DNA from 3 places in the Mesorhizobium sp. M4B.F.Ca.ET.058.02.1.1 genome. Region 1 is predicted to be linked to each of the others. Evidence: predicted binding sites of a transcription regulator. Region 1 holds the regulator's gene; each other region holds the start of a gene.
The links. The regulator PhoB, encoded in region 1, activates phosphate uptake and scavenging genes when phosphate is short. The targets are predictions, from matches to a motif close to TGTCATNNANCTGTCAT.

Region 1 (6,495 bases):
GCTGACCGGCGGCTCGCCCTTCATCCAGGGCCAGAGCATCTTCACCGCCGGCCTGGTCATGGGCGTCATGCTGATCCCGGTCGTCTCCTCGCTTTCCGACGACATCATCACCGCGGTGCCGCGCGCCATGCGCGACGGCTCGCTCGGCCTCGGCGCGACACGCTCCGAGACGATCAAGCGGGTGATCCTGCCGGCGGCATTGCCCGGCATCGTCGGCGCCATCCTGCTCACCGCCTCGCGCGCCATCGGCGAGACGATGATCGTGGTGCTCGCGGCCGGTGTCGCCGCCAATCTCACTGCCAATCCGTTCGAGGCGATGACGACCATCACCGTCAAGATCGTCAACCAGCTGACCGGCGACCTCGAATTCAATTCGCCGCAGACGCTGGTCGCCTTCGCGCTCGGCATCACGCTGTTCGCGCTGACGCTGGTGATGAACATCGTGGCCCTCTACATCGTGCGCAAATACCGGGAGCAGTACGAATGACCGATATCCCGCTGGATACGATGGTCCGCACCGCGGCCCCCGCGCGCCGCGACATCGGCCTCAAGGCGCGCTACGCCGCCGAGCGCCGGTTCCGCATCTACGGCGCGCTGGCGATCTCGGTCGGCCTCGCCTTCCTCGCCATCATGCTGATCACCATCGTCTCGAAGGGCTACACCGCCTTCTGGCAGACGACGGTATCGCTGCCGATCAATTTCGACGAGAAGGTCATCGATCCTTCCAACAAACGCGCCACCGACCCGGAGGTGCTGATCAAGGCCAACTACCCCAAACTTGCCGACAGAGCGCTGATGGCCAAGCTTGGCATCGACCCCAGCAACAAACCGATGGCATTGAAGCTGAAGGGCTTCCTGTCGGAGGGCGCGCGCGTCCAATTGCGCGACATCGTCGTTGCCGATCCGTCGGTCATCGGCACGACGCGCAATGTCGACATCCTCGTCGCCGCAAACCTCGATTCCGCCTTCAAGGGGCAGATCGATCTCAATGTCGAGGAAGCGCGCCGCAAGGTCTCGGACCAGCAGGTCGCCTGGATGAACCAGCTCAAGGCCGACGGCACCATGGCCGAGCATTTCAACAAGGGCCTGTTCAGCTATGGCGCCTCGAGCCGTCCGGAGACATCGGGCATGGGCGTTGCCATCATCGGCTCCTTCTACATGATGGTGATCGTGCTGCTTCTGGCGCTGCCGATCGGCGTCGCCGCCTCCATCTATCTGGAGGAGTTTGCCAAGAAGAACCGCTTCACCGACCTGATCGAAGTCAACATCAACAATCTGGCGGCGGTGCCGTCGATCGTCTTTGGCCTGCTCGGCCTCGCGGTGTTCATCAATTTCCTCGGCATGCCGCGCTCGGCCGCCTTCGTCGGCGGCCTGGTGCTGACGCTGATGACACTGCCGACGATCATCATCGCCACCCGCGCGGCGCTTGCCGCCGTGCCGCCGTCGATCCGCTCGGCGGCGCTCGGGCTTGGCGCTTCCAAGATGCAGATGGTGTTCCAGCATATCCTGCCGCTTGCCGCCCCCGGCATCCTCACCGGCACCATCATCGGCCTGGCGCGCGCGCTCGGCGAAACCGCGCCGCTGCTCCTGATCGGCATGGTCGCCTTCGTCGCCGACTATCCGAAGACTCCGTTCGATCCGGCGACCGCGCTGCCGGTGCAGATCTACATGTGGGCCAACGAGGCCGAACGCGCCTTCGTCGAGCGTATGTCGGGCGCCATCATCATCCTGCTCGTCTTCCTCATGGCCATGAACATCACAGCGATCGTGCTCAGGCGCCGGTTCGAACGGCGCTGGTAAAAGAAGGCATCTGGTATGAACATCATGACCGAACAGTCTCTTGAAAACGCAGTGGGCGACAAGATGAACGCCAAGTCGAACGAAGTGATCAAGATGCGCGGCGACAAGGTCGGCGTGTTCTACGGCGAAAAGCAGGCGCTGTTCGACGTCAATCTCGACGTCCGCCTCAATCAGGTGACGGCGCTCATCGGACCTTCGGGCTGCGGCAAGTCGACCTTCCTGCGCTGCCTCAACCGCATGAACGACACCATCGACTCGGCGCGCGTGACGGGCAAGATCACGCTGGACGAGGAGGATATCTACGACAAGAACATCGACGTCGTGGAGCTTAGGGCTCGCGTCGGCATGGTGTTCCAGAAGCCCAACCCGTTCCCGAAGTCGATCTACGAGAATGTCGCCTACGGCCCGCGCATCCATGGGCTGGCCAAGCGCAAGGCCGACATGGACCAGATCGTCGAATCCAGCCTGAAGAAGGCGGCGATCTGGAACGAGGTGAAGGACCGCCTGCACGAGCCCGGCACCGGCCTGTCCGGAGGCCAGCAGCAACGCCTGTGCATCGCCCGCGCCATCGCCGTGTCGCCGGAAGTGATCCTGATGGACGAGCCCTGCTCGGCGCTCGACCCGATCGCCACCGCCCGTGTCGAGGAGCTGATCGACGAACTGCGCCAGAACTACACGATCGTCATCGTCACCCACTCGATGCAGCAGGCGGCCCGCGTGTCGCAGCGCACGGCGATGTTCCATCTCGGCTACCTGGTCGAGGAAGGCGCCACCGACAAGATGTTCACCAACCCCGACGACAAACGCACCCAGGACTACATCACCGGCCGGTTCGGCTGATTTCCACGCACGAGGACAGGATCATGGGTGAACATCATACGGTTGCGTCTTTCGACGAGGATCTGGGAGCGATCAGCAAGCTGATCGCCGACATGGGCGATCTCGCCCGCTCGATGGTCGCCGGCTCGACGCGCGCGCTGCTCAATTCCGACAATGCCCTGGCGCAGCGCGTTGTTTCCGACGACGCCATCATGGATGCACGCCAGCGCGAACTCGACGACCGCGCCATCACGCTGATCGCCAAGCGGCAGCCGATGGCCAACGATCTGCGCGCCGTGGTCGGCTCGATCCGCATGGCGGGCGACCTCGAACGCATCGGCGACCTCGCCAAGAACATCGCCAAGCGTGTCGGTACCGTCGGCCTCAGCGTCACGCCGCGTGATCTCTCGCATTCCATCGACGGCATGGCGCAGCTTGTGCTGGTCCAGGTGCAGGGCGTCATCGAGCAATATGCCGCCGCGGATGCCGCAGCCCTCGCCAAGCTCCGCAACGACGACGAACGCATCGACGTCAAATACACCTCGGTGTTCCGCGAGCTCCTGACCTACATGATGGAGGATCCGCGCAACATCACCGCTTGCACGCATCTTCTATTCTGCGCCAAGAACCTGGAGCGCATCGGCGACCATGTCACCAACATTGCCGAGAACGCCTACTACGTGCTGACCGGTCAGCAACTGCCCGCCAATCGTCCGAAGCTGGACGAGACGGCGATGTCGGCGCCGGCGGCCTGAGAAGAAGGGTGACCGGCTGATGATCGCGCCACGCATCATGGTGGTGGAGGACGAGGAGCCGCTGGGGGTGCTGCTCCGCTACAATCTGGAATCGGAAGGCTACCAGGTCGAGGTGGTCACACGCGGCGACGAGGCCGAGATCCGGCTGCAGGAAAACGTGCCCGATTTGCTGGTGCTCGACTGGATGGTGCCGGCGGTTTCCGGCATCGAGCTCTGCCGGCGCCTCAGGATGCGGCCGGAGACCGAGCGGCTGCCGATCATCATGCTGACGGCGCGCGGCGAGGAAAGCGACCGGGTGCGCGGCCTTTCGACCGGCGCCGACGACTATCTGGTCAAGCCGTTCTCTACGCCGGAGTTCATGGCGCGGGTGAAGGCGCTGCTACGCCGCGCCAAGCCGGAAGTCCTGTCCAGCATGCTGAAGGTCGGCGACATCGTGCTCGATCGCGAGTCGCATCGCGTTTACCGCAAGAAGAGCGAGATCCGGCTCGGCCCGACCGAATTCCGGCTGCTCGAATTCATGATGCGGCATCCCGGCCGGGTGTTCTCGCGCAGCCAGCTGCTCGACAATGTCTGGGGCGAGACGATCTACATCGACGAGCGCACCGTGGACGTGCATGTCGGGCGCTTGCGCAAGGCGGTCAACAATGGCCGCATGCCGGATGTCATCCGCACCATACGCGGCGCGGGCTACGCGATCAGGGAAGATTGACGCTCAGGCCACGCTCTTCCCGGCGGCGCTGCCTTTCGCCTGGACGCCTGGCGCGAAAATCTCCTGGTCGACAAAGCCGAGCGCGCGCATGGCGCAGCCCTCGCGGATCAGCGGCAGTTCGTTCGGCTCGGTGTCGAACGAGATCGATTTCGAATGCTGGCCGCCGGCGGTCTGGGCGATCGCCTCGCGCAGCGCCGGCTCGATCAGGTCGAAGGCGGCGGCGCTGACGCCGACCATGGCGACCGGTGCGGGATCGATCAGCGCGAACAGGCTGCCGAGGCCGAAGCCGAGCGCCTCGCCGGCCTTGCGATAGGCTTGGCGCTCCGGACCGTCGCCGGCGCGCGCCCGCGCTGCGAGCGAGCGCATGTCGGCGTCGCTGACATCGACCGGCTCGGCGTCCTCGCCCATCTCCTTGGCATTGCGCCAGATGGCGTAGTTGCCGGCATAGGCCTCGACGCAGCCGCGCCGCCCGCAGCGGCAGAGCGCGCCGCCCGGCCGGTGGATCATATGGCCGAATTCGCCGCCCGAGGAATGGGTGCCGGTGAACAGCTCTCCCTTCAGCACCAGCCCCATGCCGATGCCGTGCGACAGCAGGATGGCGATGAAGTCGTCGCGGTAGCGGTCAGGGTCACGCCACTGCAGGGCCACCGCCATCATGTTGCAGTCGTTCTCCATGGTGGCCGGAACGCCGAATTCGGCTTCCAGTATGTCGGCGAAGGCGATGTCGGTCTGCGGCGTGATCGGCGACCACAACATGGCGCGGGCATGGGTGTCGGTGATGCCCTGGATGCCCATGGCGATGCGGGCGACGCCGCGGACGTCGAGATCGGGATCCTCGAAGCGGCGCCGGACGATGGCCACGCATTCGCCGATCAGCTCGTCGCGCGGCATGATCGCCGTGTCGAGGCGGCGCTGCTCTTCGGCAATGACCTGCCCGGCGTAGTCGATGACGGCGACGGAAAGGAAGTTCAGCGACAGGACCACCGTCATCACCGCCGTGGCTTCCGGATTGAGCGCAAGCCCGACCTGCGGCCGGCCGCGCTTCAGCGAAACAGCCTCGTTTGCCTTGCTCTCGGTCAGGATGCCTTCCTGGATCAGGTCGGACGAGATCGCCGAGATGGTCGAATGGCTGAGGCCGGTGGTGGCGGCGATCTCGGTCCGCGACGGCTGGCCGGCGCGGCGCACGGCCGAAATCACCATCGCCCGGTTGCGTCGGCGCAGATCGTCGTGGCGGATTCCAACCGACATGCCCTATTTCCTCCCGGTCGTCGCGGCCGTTTTTGATCTCAAGGGGCCGTCGGCGGACACCGTATGAATTGTGGCAGAAGCGGGCCGGCCTGTCATTTATTTATTACGGAGCTCGAAAAAAATTCGCAGGGGCGTCAGAATCCAGCAGAATCAATGTTGACAGCGCTCCGGCGTTGGATCACTATTTTTTCGAGGCTCGAAAAAAAGCCTCTATGCCGGCCTCAGGGCCAGTCTGGGTCGCGCCGCAATGGCGCAGGGAGGATATCATGAAGAAATTCGCAGCCGCCATGCTGGCGGGTGTCGCCATGTCGTTGACGCTCGCGTCGGTCGCCGAGGCGAAGGACAAGGTGATCGGTGTTTCCTGGTCGAACTTCCAGGAAGAACGCTGGAAGACCGATGAAGCGGCGATGAAGAAGGCCATCGAGGCGGCCGGCGACAAGTATATTTCCGCCGACGCGCAGTCCAATCCGGGCAAGCAGCTGACCGACGTCGAAAGCCTGATATCGCAGGGCGCCAACGCCCTGATCGTGCTGGCGCAGGACGCCTCCGCGGTCGGACCGGCGGTGCAGAAGGCGCTGGACGAAGGCATTCCAGTCGTCGGCTACGATCGGCTGATCGAGAACAAGGACGTCTTCTACCTGACCTTCGACAACAAGGAAGTCGGCCGTATGCAGGCCCGCGAAGTGTTCAAGGTCAAGCCGGAAGGCAACTATGTCTTCATCAAGGGCTCGGGCGCCGACCCGAACGCCGATTTCCTGTTCGCCGGCTCCATGGAAGTCCTGAAGGTAGCCATCGACGGCGGCAAGGTCAAGAATGTCGGCGAGGCCTATACCGACGGCTGGCTGCCCGCCAACGCGCAGAAGAACATGGAGCAGTTCCTGACCGCCAACGACAACAAGGTCGATGCGGTGGTGGCGGCCAATGACGGCACCGCAGGTGGCGTCGTCGCCGCGCTGACGGCGCAGGGCCTCGCCGGGACCGTTCCGGTGTCGGGCCAGGACGGCGACCACGCCGCGCTGAACCGCATCGCACTCGGCACGCAGACCGTGTCGGTGTGGAAGGACGCGCGCGAGCTCGGCAAGAACGCCGCCGAGATCGCCTCGGCGCTCGCCGACGGCAAGAAGATGACAGACATCGCCGGCGTCAAGGATTTCACCACGCCGG
Region 2 (6,495 bases), 3.1 Mb from region 1:
GCCGCCTCCTGCGCCCGCACCAGATAGTCCTCGGCATTGTCGTAGGTCATCTCGGCGACGCGGCGGATGGCGTCCTTGGTGGCCTTGAGCGCCACCGGGTTCTTCTTCAGAAGAATCCCGGCCACTTCGGCGACGCGCGCCTTCAGGTCGCTGAGCGGCACGCTTTCATTGACCAGCTTCCAGGCCGCCGCCTTCCTGCCGTCGATCAGTTCGCCGGTCAGCGCGTGATACATGGCATCACGCATCGACAGCAGATCGACCACCACCTTGGTGGCGCCGCCGCCAGGCAGGATGCCCCAGTTGATCTCGGAGAGCGCGAACTGCGCCTCGTCGGCGGCGAAGGCGAGATCGCAGGCAAACAGCGGGCCATAGCCGCCGCCGAAGCACCAGCCATTGACCATGGCGATGGTCGGCACGCGGTACCAGCGCAGCCGCCGCCACCAGCCGTAAGCCTCGGCTTGCGCCTTGCGCACGGCGCCCAGGCCCTTCGCCTCGGTCTCGCGGAAATATTCCTTGAGGTCCATGCCGGCCGACCAGGCGGCGCCCTCGCCCGAGAGCACGAGAACGCTGACGTCGTCGCGGAATTCAAGCTCGTCGAGCACTTGCATCATGCGCCGGTTGAGCGCCGGGCTCATCGAATTGCGCTTGGCCGGCCGGTTGAAGCGGACCCAGGCGATGCCGTCCTCCACATCGAAGGCGACGGTGTCTTCGGTTTCTCCTGCCATGGGTCAATTCCTCCGAGATCGCTATGTTGCATAGCTTTTATCTTTGCTATGTCGCATAGTATTTTTACCTTGACAAGGGGCCGGATCGCGGCAATCGATCGAACATGGACGAAACCAGCAACGATCTCGCCGAGGACGCGCTCGACGCGCAGATCGGCTACAATCTGCGGCGCGCCTCGGCGCTGGCGCTCAACGATTTCGCTATCGAGATGGCGGAGGCGGAGTTGCGCCCCGTCACCTACGCCATGCTGGCGCTGATCGACGAACGGCCGGGCATCCGCGCCGCCGGGCTCTGCCGGCTGCTCGCCATGAAGAGCGCCAACATGGCGCCGCTGCTGGCCGAACTCGAGGAGCGCGGCCTGATCGAGCGCGACGACCATGCCAAGGATCGGCGCGTGCAGGAGCTTCGGCTGACCGAGGCGGCCAAGGCCGCGATGCCCGCCTGGCGGCGTCAGGTGCGCCTTCACGAGGACCGCTTCCTGCATCGGCTGACCAGCAAGGAGCGGGCAACGCTGCTGCGTCTGCTGCGCCTGATCTGGGTGGATGAGGCGGAGTGAGCGCCGGCGCGCCCTCAACTCCAAGCAAAACAATCCGATAGCGGCGCGTCCTGCGGGATTGATTCATCTGCGGGACATCGGGCCTTGGGCGATTAGCGTTTCCTCTCCCCGCGCATTTGCTGAGGGAGAGGAAGGACGCTATTTCGTCAGATCAAGGGCGGCCGAGAGATCGCCCATCGGCGGCTGCTCGTTATTGCGCAGCGCCTTGTCGCGGGCGACGATGCCGGGCAGCACCGGCAGGTCGTAGCGCGCGGTAATGAAGCGCAGGATCGAGGTCGTGTCGTACTGCGTGTGGTCGACGGTCCCCAGCTTCGCATAGGGCGAGATGATGAAGGCGGGAATGCGGTTGCCCGGGCCCCAGCGGTCGGCCCTGGGCGGCGCGACATGGTCCCAGAAGCCGCCATTCTCGTCATAGGTGACGACGACCAGCATATGCGGCCATTGCGGGCTCTTCTCCAGATGCGACACGATGTCGGCCAGATGCTTGTCGCCGCTGGTGACGTCGGCATAACCGCCATGCTCGTTGAGATTGCCCTGCGGCTTGTAGAAGCTCACTGAAGGCAGCTTGCCGTCGTCGATCGCCTTGATGAACTCGACGCCGTCGAGGCCGCCATCCTTCAGGTGCTCGGCGCGCGCGGCGGTGCCCGGCGCGTAGGCCGCGAAATAGTTGAACGGCTGGTGGTGGAACTGGAAGTTCGGCACTGGCGTGGCGTTCTTGCCGTCGAGCGCCGCCTGCCAGGCGCCGGAGTACCAGGCCCAGGAGACGCCCTTCAGCGACAGCAGGTCGCCGATGGTGATCTCGTGCTGCGGCGGCAGCGTGGTCGGCTGCGCCGGATCGGCCAAGGCCTTGTCACCGCCCTCGGCCGGCTTGTTGGCGCTCGGCTGGTAAGGCGGCTGCATGGTGTTGACGGCGTAGAAATCCGGCGTGATGGCGCCGTCATTGACGAATTTCGGCGCACCGCCCAAAGCCGAGGCTGGCGAATTGTCGGCCATCTTGAGCGTCACGCCGTCGGGCTCGACGACGGCGATCTGGCCTTTGACCGGGCTGGTGTCGGCATGCGGATAGACCGGCGCGCAGGCGCAGGCGAGCATGATGTGGTTGAGGAAGGAGCCGCCGAAGGCGCCCTGGAAAAAATTGTCGGCGAGCACGTATTTCCTTCCCACCGCCCACATTGGCAACGTCGAGCCATCATAGTGGCCCATGACGAGCGAGCCGGAATCGGCCCAGGCGACGAACTTGTCGTTCCGGCCGGCGTCGATCTGCATCTGCTCCTGGTAGAAGCGGTGCCAGAGGTCGCGGGTGATGACGCCGGTGTTTTCATTAAAACCCTTGGGATCGTCGATGGCGAAGCTGGCATTGGCGAGATGCGCGGTCTGAGCCTCCGTCACCGCAGGGGTTACGCCCTTGCCGGTCAGGCCGCCCCAGGCCGGCGGCAGCTCGGCAAGCGGCTTGCCGTCGCGGTCGAGTTGGCGGGCCTGGTCGGCCGAGACATTGGCCAGGCCATTGGCGCCGGGGAAGCCGCCATAGAGATTATCGAAGCTGCGGTTCTCGGCGTAGATGACGACGACGGTGTCGATCTTGTCGAAGCCGGGAGGAGCCGCATGGGCAGCGGCGGTGAGCGATGCCAGGGCGGTGGAGGCCAGGCAAAGCGAGAACAGGGACCTAGTCATGGGGATGCCTCGTGGCTGGGGATGGCTGGAGGACGGCAATCTATGAACAAGCAGGCGCGGAAGCAGCTACTGCGATGCCTCTGTCACTTTTGTGACATTTTCCGCCCTGCGCGAACACGGTTGCGTGAGCGTCGCGACCGGTCATCAATCCGTTGCACTGGGCACCTAGTTCCGGAGGCAAACCGGACCACGCCCTATGCCGACAAGACGATGGAAAAGCCTGACGATCGCTATCGCCACGGCGTCGATGTTCGGCTTCGCCGGACCCGCGAACACGGCAGGCAGCACCCATCCCGGCCCGCTGTCGCGCGCGGAGGCTTTCGCACGGGCAGAGGCGATGACGGCGCTGGGGCGCAAGATGTTCTTCGATCCGTCGCTGTCGGCCTCGCGCAAGCAGGCCTGCTCCTCCTGCCACGATCCCGACCACGCCTTTGGGCCAGCCTCGGCGACACCGGTCGAGATGGGCGGGCCTAATGTCGACCGGCCGGGCCTGCGCGCGGTGCCATCGCTGCGCTACCTGCAGGCGGCACCCCCTTCACCGAGCACTTCTACGATTCCGAGGATGAGGGCGACGAGAGCGTCGACAACGGCCCGACCGGCGGGCTGACCTGGGACGGCCGCGCCGATCGCGGCCAGCAGCAGGCCAGGATCCCCCTGCTCTCGCCTTTCGAGATGGCCAACAAGGATGAGAGCGGGGTGGTCGCCGCCCTGAGCAAGGCCGCCTATGCGCACGATTTCAAGGCGGCATTCGGCGACGATGTGTTCGAACGGCCGGACGACGCCTTCGACGCCGCGGTCGAGGCGCTCGGCGCGTTCGAACAGAGCAGCGCCGATTTCTACCCCTATTCCAGCCGCTACGACGCTTTCCTTGCCGGCAGGGCGACGCTCTCGGCGCAGGAATTACGCGGCCGCGTTCTGTTCGAGGACGAAGCCAAGGGCAATTGCGCCAGCTGTCATCTGAGCCGACCCAGCAACAATGGCGAGCCGCCGCAGTTCACCGATTACGGTCTGATCGCCGTTGGCGTGCCCCGCAATGCGGCGATCCCGGCCAATGCCGATCCCGCCTATATCGATCTCGGCCTGTGCGGCCCGCTGCGCACCGACTTCAAGGGACGCGCCGAATATTGCGGGCTATTCAAGACGCCGACGCTGCGCAACGTGGCGCTGAGGAAAAGCTTCTTCCACAATGGCTATTTCCACACGCTGCGCGACGCGGTCGCCTTCTACGGCAGCCGCGACAGCGATCCCGGCCGCTGGTATCCGAAGAATGCCGACGGCACGGTCGACAAATATGACGACCTGCCAAAGCCTTACTGGCCGAACCTCAACAAGGACCCGCCCTTCGGCGGGAAGCCGGGCGACAGGCCGGCGCTGACCGATGCCGAGATCGACGACATCGTCGCATTCCTCGGCACGCTGACGGATGCCGACCAGCGAGGCGCTCCGGCGCATTGAGATTCCGGCTGTGGACGATGGCGATGCGTGCCGTCTCGGCGCTGATTGACGTTGCGCGCCGGCTTCTGCAATCTCCTTCTGCTGCATGGCTCCGAGGCACAGCGATGAGGCGCAGTCTTGCATTCGGTGTGATTGCCGGTATCGGCCTGCTCTGCGGCGCCGCATTCCTGATTGCAGGTCCGTCGGCAGTCTCGCCGGACAAGATCCAGTCGTCGGTTATCCGCGCTCCCGAATTGATCGACCGTGCCTGGAAGTTGCCCGTGGCCGCTGCTTTCAATGCCGACGTCGAATGGCAATCGAACGCATCAAGGTGCGGTCCGGCAAGCGTGGCAAACATGTTCCGCTCGATCGGCGAAGAAGAGACGACGGAAGCTGAAGTGCTTGCGGGAACGGGAAAGTGCTGGACCGGTTTCTGCATCATCGGGCTGACCCTGGACGAGGTTGCCGAAGTCGCTCGAAGCAAGACCAAGCGGAAAGTATCCGTGCTTCGGAACCTGACTGCCGAGGAGTTCCTCGCGCATATGAAGCGCGCCAACGATCCCGGCCGCCGCTACATCATCAACTTTACGAGGGAGAGGATTTTCGGCGCCGGCGCCGGCCACTTTTCCCCGATCGGAGGATATATGGAGGCCGAGGACATGGTTTTCGTCCTTGACGTCAACCAGCGCTACAAGCCCTGGCTGATCGAGCGCGAACGCCTGTTCTCGGCCATGGACACGATCGATTCCGATGGCGACAGGAAGCGCGGTTTGCTGCTGATCGAGTGACGACGGATGCGATGCCCGGGCGCCTGTCCAGGCATGGCTAAATGCCCGATCTTGATGCCGAAACGACCAAGGCTGGGCTTTCATATGCAATATTGCTAATATGTGTACTCGCTCACATGACTACAGCACGCCGGCTGCTACGGTGGCTGCTCGTCGCATGATGGGGTCTCAAATGCGGTTCGTTGCAGTGCGGGAGCCGCCTGATACTTGGGCGGTGTTTGACACGTGGATAGACGAGCCTGCGGACTACGCTGGCTGCGTGCTTGCTGGTTTGACGTTGCGTGAAGCCCAGTGGTTCGCCGCCGTCGCCAATGTTGAAACCTCCGCGCGGGTGCGCAATCCCTTGGGCGTCGGCACCTTGGTTGAGCCGGCGCCGGTCATCGGGGTCTTCTGAGGCAGCCCCTCACCTCGCCGGCGCGTAGCGGCTCACCACCATGCCGCTGGCATAGGCTTTCGAACCAATGAGCTTCAGCATGGAGAAGCCGCCCTGGCCGAAGATGCGGCGGCCGGCACCCAGCACAGCCGGATTGATGAAGAGCTGGAATTCGTCGACCAGCCCGGCGGCGATCAGCGCCGAGGCGAAACCGGCGCCGCCGAAGACAGCGATGTCGCCGCCCTCGCCCGCCTTCAACGCATTGACCTCGCGCGGCAGGTCGCCGCTTGCGATGCTCGTGCGCTCCCATCGCGCGGCCTTCAGCCTGTCGCTCAGCACCACCTTCTGCGCTGCAACAATGCGCTGGGCAAAGGCATAGAAGCGGTCCTTCGGGAATCTCGTCGCGGCGTTGCCCCAGTGGGTGAGATAGCCCTCCTCCGCCATCTTGCGGCTAAGCAAGATGGTGTCGATGGTTTCGAACACAGCGTTGAAGTCCTGCTTCAGCGCATCGTCCCAAGCGCTGTCGTCGCCCCACTCCCAGAGCTGCCAGCGATGGTCGTCCTCGGCGCCGACGAAGCCGTCGACCGACATCTGCATTTGCAGGATGAGTTTCTTCATTTCCGGTCCTCCTCGTGCTTCCAATCAATTTACTTTTGGAACCATTTGACGTGCGAAGGTAATGGTGTTAATAGTAAAGTGATTTAAAAATGGAACCGTAACTATGTCGACCAGGGAACGGTCCGGCTGCCCGATCAGCCTGTCGCTTGAGCTGTTTGGCGATCGCTGGACGCTGCTCATCATCCGCGACCTGGCATTCGCCGGGAAAAAGCATTTTCGCGAATTCCTGCAGTCGGACGAAGGCATCTCGTCGCGAACGCTCGCAGAGCGGCTGCAGACGCTGCAGGAGGAAGGCATCCTCACCCGCAGCGACGACCCGACCCACAGGC
Region 3 (6,495 bases), 1.4 Mb from region 1:
AAGGCCTTCAGGCAGTCCGGCGCCGACACCTCGCAGCGCAGATGGATGAAGTGGTCGGCCCTGAGCCGCTCCTGCTCGACGCTGTCCTCGATGGCGTCGGCAAGCTTGCGAATGTCGGCGGATGTGACGTCGGCGTCCTCGTCCATGCCGACACGCAAGGCATCGAGCACGGTGGTGATGCCGGCGGTCGCCACTTGCGCGTCATGAGCAAGCACGGCGGCGATCGGATTCCAGCGCACCTTCGGGCGCGGCGCGTAATGGCCTTCGAGGTGGTCGGTGTGCAGCTCGACCAGGCCGGGAATGATGTAGTCGCCGCCCATGTCCTCGCCGGCGCGGGCAGCACCCGGATCGATGGCGGCGATCAGGCCGTCGCGCAGCACCAGCGAGCCCTCGACGATCTCGTCGGCAAGCACGATGCGGGCATTGGTGAGAACGGTCTCGGCGGTCATTTCAGGCAGTCCTTGGTAATCAGGCAGTTTGGTCTCAAGCAGTTTTTGCCTCAGGCAGTTTTCCGGGCCGAGCGGCGTCCCAGCGCGTGGTGGGACAGCACCATGAACGGGGCGCCCGGTTCGGTTTCGACGAACAGCGTCAGCGCATCGACCAACACCGGCCGCAGCAGCACTTCCGTGAACAGGCTGTCGATTGCTGCGCGCAGACGAGGGCTTTCCTGTGACGCGACGCGGCCGGACAGCGTCATATGAAAGCGGAAGGTCTCGAAGACGTAAGGGTAGCCCCATTGGCACAGGTTGCGGAACTCGTCCGGCTTCAGCGAATCGGGGCTGCGGCGCTCGATCTCGGCCTCGGTCAGCGGCGCGCGGAAGCGGTCGAAGGCGAGCACGACATCGCCGGCGAAGCGGTTGAGCGCCGGCACTGGCGCTTCCGGCACCAGCGCGAAGAAGCCGTCGATCTGGCCGACGACCAGGCGCGGGATGATGACCGGCTGGGTCCCTTCGACAAAGCTGTCGAGCGCGGCGCGCAGAGAAGCCTCAGTCTCGTTCCCGGCCAGCCGGAATGGCGCCTTCAGCGTGGCATGGAAACCGTAACGGCGCGCCGAAGCGGTGTGGAAGGCAACTTCGGCCGCCGACAGCTCACCCACGGCCTCGACCGGCCGAGTGGCGGCGCCGAACGGGTCGCGTCCCAGCCAATTGGCGGCGATCCGCGCCAGCGGCTCGTCCTGGCTTGGGGTGAAATAGATGGCGTAGCGCATAAGAAGTCCTCGTCAGACCCGTTGCCATAGGTGATTTCCATGACGGATTGACGAAGCTTACGATGGTTTTCGATTGCAAATCGGCCAGGTAGGTCCTTAGCCGACGATTTTTCCGTGCTGGACCAATGGCTTCAACCGACCGCGAACCGGAAGCGATTCCGCTTGGCTGCAAAATGCTCAGTCAGGCCTTCATCAGCCATTCGTGCTCGGGCGCGTTGTGAAACTTCCAGGTGCGCTTCGGCCCGGCCATGACATTGAGATAGTAGAGATCGTAGCCATGGCAGGCGGCGCATGGGTGGTAGCCCTTCGGCACCAGCACCACATCGCCGTCCTCGATCGCCATCGCCTCGTCCAGCTCGCGCTCGCCATTCCTGCCGGCGTCGGTATAGACGCGCTGGAAGGCAAAGCCCTGCGGCGGGTTGAGGCGATGGTAGTAGGTTTCCTCGAGATAGGACTCCGCGGGGAGATTGTCCTGGTCATGCTTGTGCGGCGGATAGCTGGAGGTGTGACCGCCCGGCGTGATGACCTCGACCACCAGCAGCGAGTCGGCCGGCTTGCCTTCGGGCAGGATGTTGGTGACGTAGCGCGTGTTGGTGCCCTTGCCGCGCACTTCCTGGCCGAGATCCCGCGGAGCGATGACGCGGGCCGGCAGGCCGCCGCCCAGTCCGGGCGCCGAGCAGACGGCGAGTTCCAGCTCGGTGTCGGCGGTCACCGACCAGTTGGATCCCTCCGGCACATAGACCGACCAGGGCTTGCCCTCGAAGGGCGACATGCGCTCGCCGAGCAGGCCGAGATCCTTGCCGGCGGCGGACGCCTTGCCCTTGCCGGAGACGAAGACCAGGCAGACCTCGCGGTCGGCCGTTTCACCCGAAGCCGCCTCGCCGGACTTGAGCCGATGAAGGTCAAAGCCGACATAGGTCCAGCCGGCGCTTTGCGGCGTGACGTGGGCGACGCGGCCGTGGCCCTTGTCGGCCTTGACGAGCAGTTTGGACATTTTTGTCTCCTCAATCATTCCTTCGGTTCGGCCGGAGGCTTGGCCTCTTCAGCCGGCTTGTAGAGATAGAAGAACTGCCAGACGGCATAGCCGGCGAAGCCGAGCGCGATGACGCCCCAGAAAGGCGTGCCGGAAGCGAACTCGATCACCGACCAGGCCAGGCAGACAGCCACCACGGCGATGCGCCGCCACAGCGGCCGGAAGAACGGGTGCTCATAGTCTTTCATCGCGCCAATCCCCGGATTTAGCCAAAGCGCATCAGATAGACCGAGCGCCCTGACTAATCCACCGTTCAGGCCGGAAAACCCTGCGTCTCGACCGTGTAACCGGCGGCCGTCATCACCCGCATCAGTTCCTTGTAGCCGACCTGCGCCATCCTGAGCGGTGGATTTGCCTTCGGGTCCTGCTCGGCCTCGACCACGAACCAGCCTTCATAGCCATGGTCGGCAAACCGCTGCACGATGGCGCCGAAATCCAACGAACCGTCGCCCGGAACGGTGAAGGCGCCGAGCGCCACGGCATCGAGGAAGGACTGTTTCGTGCGGTCGAGCTTGTCGATCACGCCCATGCGCACATCCTTCACATGGACGTGGTTGATGCGCTTGTGGTGGTTGTCGATGGCGCGCAGCACGTCGCCGCCGGCAAAGGCGAGATGACCGGCGTCGAGCAGCAGCGGAATGCCCTCGCCGGAATGGCGCATGAAGGCATCGAGCTCCGGCTCGGTCTCGACGACCGCCGCCATGTGATGGTGGTAGGAAAGCGGCATGCCCTGCTCGGCGCACCATTCGCCGAATTCGGTCAGGCGCCTGCCATAGGCCTTCATCTCGTCACCGGAGAGTTTCGGCTTGGTGGAAAGCGGCTTCGAACGGTCGCCCTGGATGGAGCGGCCGACCTCGCCATAAACGATGCAGGGCGCGTTGACGGCCTTGAACAGGTCGATCATCGGCTGGATGCGGTCCTTGTTCCTGGCCATCTCCTCATCAACCAGCGTGCCGGAGAACCAGCCGCCGCACAGCGTGACGTCCGCCTCTTTCAGGATCGGCAGCATCACCTTCGGATCGTTGGGGAAGCGGCGGCCCATCTCCATGCCGGTGAAGCCGGCCGAGCGCGACTGGCGCAGACACTCCTCCAGCGACACGTCATCGCTCAGTTCCACGAGATCGTCGTTCCACCACGCGATGGGGGACATGCCCAGTTTGGCTTTCAAGTCGTCACTCCAATGTCGGTTCGTTGCGAGGCAGACGCGGCTCAGCCCTGACGGCTGCCCACGGCTTCCTCATATTTCTTGCGCGCCGCATTCACCTGTGGCCGCGACGAGACCTCCGGCACGGCGACATCCCACCAGTGGCCGCCGGCTTCGGTCGACACCAGCGGATCGGTGTCGATGACCAGCACGGTGGTCTTGTCATTGCCCTTGGCCCTGGCGAGCGCCGTCTCCAGTTCGGCAATCGACGCCACCTTCTCGGCCGTCGCGCCGAGGCTTGCCGCATGGGCGGCGAAGTCGACATCGGGCATCACCTCGTGGCGGGCGTCCTTCAGGAGATTGTTGAAGTTGGCGCCGCCGGTCGCCATCTGCAGCCGGTTGATGCAGCCATAACCGCGGTTGTCGAGCAGCACGATGGTGAGCTTGAGGCCGAGCATCACCGAGGTCGCTATCTCGGAATTGAGCATCAGGTAGGAGCCGTCGCCGACCATGACGACGACCTCCTGGTCGGGCTTCGCCATCTTGACGCCGATCCCGCCGGCTATCTCGTAGCCCATGGTCGAGAAGCCGTATTCGGCATGGTAGGAACCGGGCGCGCCGGCCTGCCAGAGCTTGTGCAACTCGCCGGGCAGACCGCCTGCCGCATGCAGCAAGGTGACGCCTGAGCCCATGGCGCGCTGCACGGCGCCGATCACTTGCGCGTCGGACGGATAGGCGGCATTGGTCGAGGCCGTCACCTTGGCGGCGGCAGCCTGCCACTCCGTCTTGCCCTTCAGGGCATTGTCGGTCCAGGCGGCCGGCGCCTTCCAGCCCTTGAGCGCAGCGGACAGTTCCGCCAGCCCTTCGGCCGCGTCGGCGACCAGCGGCAGCGCCCAGTGCTTGCCGGCATCGAAGACCTGCGTGTTCAGCCCAATGATAGTGCGGCCGGCATTCTTGAACAGCGCCCAGGAGCCGGTGGTGAAATCCTGCAGCCTGGTGCCGACGGCGAGCACGACATCGGCCTCTTCCGCCAGCCGGTTGGCGGCGGAGGTGCCGGTGACGCCGACCGCGGCCATGTTGAGCGGATGATCATCAGACAGCGAGGATTTGCCGCCTTGCGTCTCGCAGACCGGGATGCCGGCGCCCTGCACCAGCTTGGCCAGTTCGCCCGAGGCCTGCGAATAGAGGACGCCGCCGCCGGCAATCACCAACGGCTTCTTCGCGCTCTTCAGCGCCGCGACGGCGGCGGCCAGTTCGTTGCGGTCCGGACGAACCCGGCGCGGCGTCCAGAGGCGCTCGGCAAACAGGCTTTCGGGATAATCGTAGGCCTCGGCCTGCACGTCCTGGCAAAGTGAGAGCGTCACCGGGCCGCATTCGGCCGGGTCAGTCAGCACCTGCATGGCGCGGTTGAGCGCCGGGATGATCTGCTCCGGTCGCGTGATGCGGTCGAAATAGCGCGACACGGCGCGGAAGCAGTCGTTGACGCTCGCCGTGCCGTCGGAAAAATCCTCGGCCTGCTGCAGCACCGGATCGGGCAAGCGGTTGGCGAAGACATCACCCGGCAAAAACAGGACAGGCAACCGGTTTACGTGTGCCAGGGCTGCCGCCGTCACCATGTTCAGCGCACCGGGACCGATCGAGCTGGTCGCGGCCATGAAGCGGCGGCGGAAATTGGCCTTGGCATAGGCGATCGCCGCATGCGCCATCGCCTGCTCGTTGTGGGCACGGAAGGTCGGCAATCCGTCGCGCACCTGGTAGAGCGCCTCGCCGATCCCGGCGACGTTGCCATGACCGAAGATCGCCCAGACGCCGCCGAAGATCGGTACTTTCTGGCCGTCGATCTCGGTCATCTGGCGCGACAGGAAGCGGGTCACGGCCTGCGCCATCGTCAGGCGAACGGTCTTCGTCATTTGTCGTTTCCTCCGGCTTTCGTTAGCGCCGTTTTCTCATGCTGCCTTGCGGCCGCGCGCGGCAAGCCACGCCTCGGTCAACTGTTCGAAGCGAGCAGCCATGTCGGCCACCGCCTCCTCATCCGACATCTTGCCGGCCAGCCATTGTTCGGCGGCGTTGATGAAGATGGTGCGACCGACGGCAAAGCCCTTGACGATCGGTGCCTTGGCGGTAGCGGCAAACGCCGCGACCAGCTCGTCCTGCGGCGCCTCCAGCCCGAGCAGCACGACACCGCGGCACCATGGATCGTTCTTGACGATCACCGCCTCGATCTTGGCCCAGGCGCTTGCGGATGCCTGCGGCTCGAGCTTCCACCAGTCGGGCTTGATGCCCAGCGCGTAGAGTTCCTCCAGCGCGCGCGGAATGGTGGTGTCGTCGAGCTTGCCGTGCTTGCCGGCGATGATCTCGACGAGAAGCTCCCTGCCCACTTTCCGCGCGGCCTCGAACAGGCTGCGCAGCTTCTGCTGCTGCTCTAGCTTCAGCGCCTCGGGGTCGTCCGGGTGGTAGAAGCACAGGCATTTGATGCAGTGCTCGACCGGCCAGTCGATTAGCTGCGAGCCGATGTCTTGCGAGAATTCGAAGCGCAGCGGTCGCGAGCCCGGCAGCTCGACCGGACGGCCAAGCCAGGCGAAGGGATGGCGGGCGAATTCGAACATGGCGTCGCGGCCGTATTTCTCGTCGAGCAGCATGCCGTAACCGGCGCGGCCGGCGGCGACCCTGGCCGCCGCCTTGACGGTCAGCACCTTGAAATCCTCGATGCGCGCGACATCGGCACCGGCCTTGGCGGCGACGTCCTCGAGCTGGATTCGATGGTCACAGGCGAGCGCCATCAGCGAGGGAACATCGCGCCGGCGCGTCGTCGCCCAATGGATGTGGTTGATGGCCTCGTCCTTGCGCAGCGCCAGATGCTTGCTGCCGTGCTTGAGGAAGTACTGCAATTCCTCGAAGGTCGGATATTCCGGCGCGCAGAGCAGGCGCGACACCGCGAAGGCGCCGCAGGCATTGGCCCAGGTCGCAGCCGTGGCAAAACTTTCACCGCCGAGCCAGCCGCGCAGGAAGCCCGACATGAAGGCATCGCCAGCGCCGAGCACGTTGTAGACCTCGATCGGGAAGCCCTTGCCGACGACGCCGTCCTCGAGGTCGTCGCTGATCGGCCCGTCA

Region 2: EJ073_RS09255 (acid phosphatase) is a predicted target of PhoB. The motif match lies at 3,093-3,109, and genes of this name have one in related genera.
Region 3: EJ073_RS18810 (DUF1045 domain-containing protein) is a predicted target of PhoB. The motif match lies at 1,247-1,263, and genes of this name have one in related genera.

What each region holds. Positions count from the first base shown of each region.
Region 1 covers NZ_CP034450.1:5,202,652-5,209,146, forward strand. Annotated here, with positions in the region: gene pstC (phosphate ABC transporter permease subunit PstC) at 1-487, shown strand, start outside; gene pstA (phosphate ABC transporter permease PstA) at 484-1,800, shown strand; gene pstB (phosphate ABC transporter ATP-binding protein PstB) at 1,816-2,640, shown strand; gene phoU (phosphate signaling complex protein PhoU) at 2,664-3,374, shown strand; gene phoB (phosphate regulon transcriptional regulator PhoB) at 3,394-4,083, shown strand; gene EJ073_RS25315 (ROK family protein) at 4,087-5,331, opposite strand; gene xylF (D-xylose ABC transporter substrate-binding protein) at 5,598-6,495, shown strand, end outside.
Region 2 covers NZ_CP034450.1:1,808,760-1,815,254, forward strand. Annotated here, with positions in the region: gene EJ073_RS09245 (p-hydroxycinnamoyl CoA hydratase/lyase) at 1-725, opposite strand, end outside; gene EJ073_RS09250 (MarR family transcriptional regulator) at 830-1,282, shown strand; gene EJ073_RS09255 (acid phosphatase) at 1,421-2,953, opposite strand; partial or broken gene EJ073_RS09260 (cytochrome-c peroxidase) at 3,201-4,408, shown strand; gene EJ073_RS09265 (phytochelatin synthase family protein) at 4,513-5,175, shown strand; gene EJ073_RS09270 (hypothetical protein) at 5,348-5,569, shown strand; gene EJ073_RS09275 (dihydrofolate reductase family protein) at 5,579-6,166, opposite strand; gene EJ073_RS09280 (helix-turn-helix domain-containing protein) at 6,270-6,495, shown strand, end outside.
Region 3 covers NZ_CP034450.1:3,851,893-3,858,387, forward strand. Annotated here, with positions in the region: gene EJ073_RS18805 (alpha-D-ribose 1-methylphosphonate 5-triphosphate diphosphatase) at 1-449, opposite strand, end outside; gene EJ073_RS18810 (DUF1045 domain-containing protein) at 500-1,207, opposite strand; gene iolB (5-deoxy-glucuronate isomerase) at 1,389-2,201, opposite strand; gene EJ073_RS18820 (DUF3329 domain-containing protein) at 2,216-2,428, opposite strand; gene iolE (myo-inosose-2 dehydratase) at 2,494-3,408, opposite strand; gene iolD (3D-(3,5/4)-trihydroxycyclohexane-1,2-dione acylhydrolase (decyclizing)) at 3,450-5,294, opposite strand; gene iolC (5-dehydro-2-deoxygluconokinase) at 5,331-6,495, opposite strand, start outside.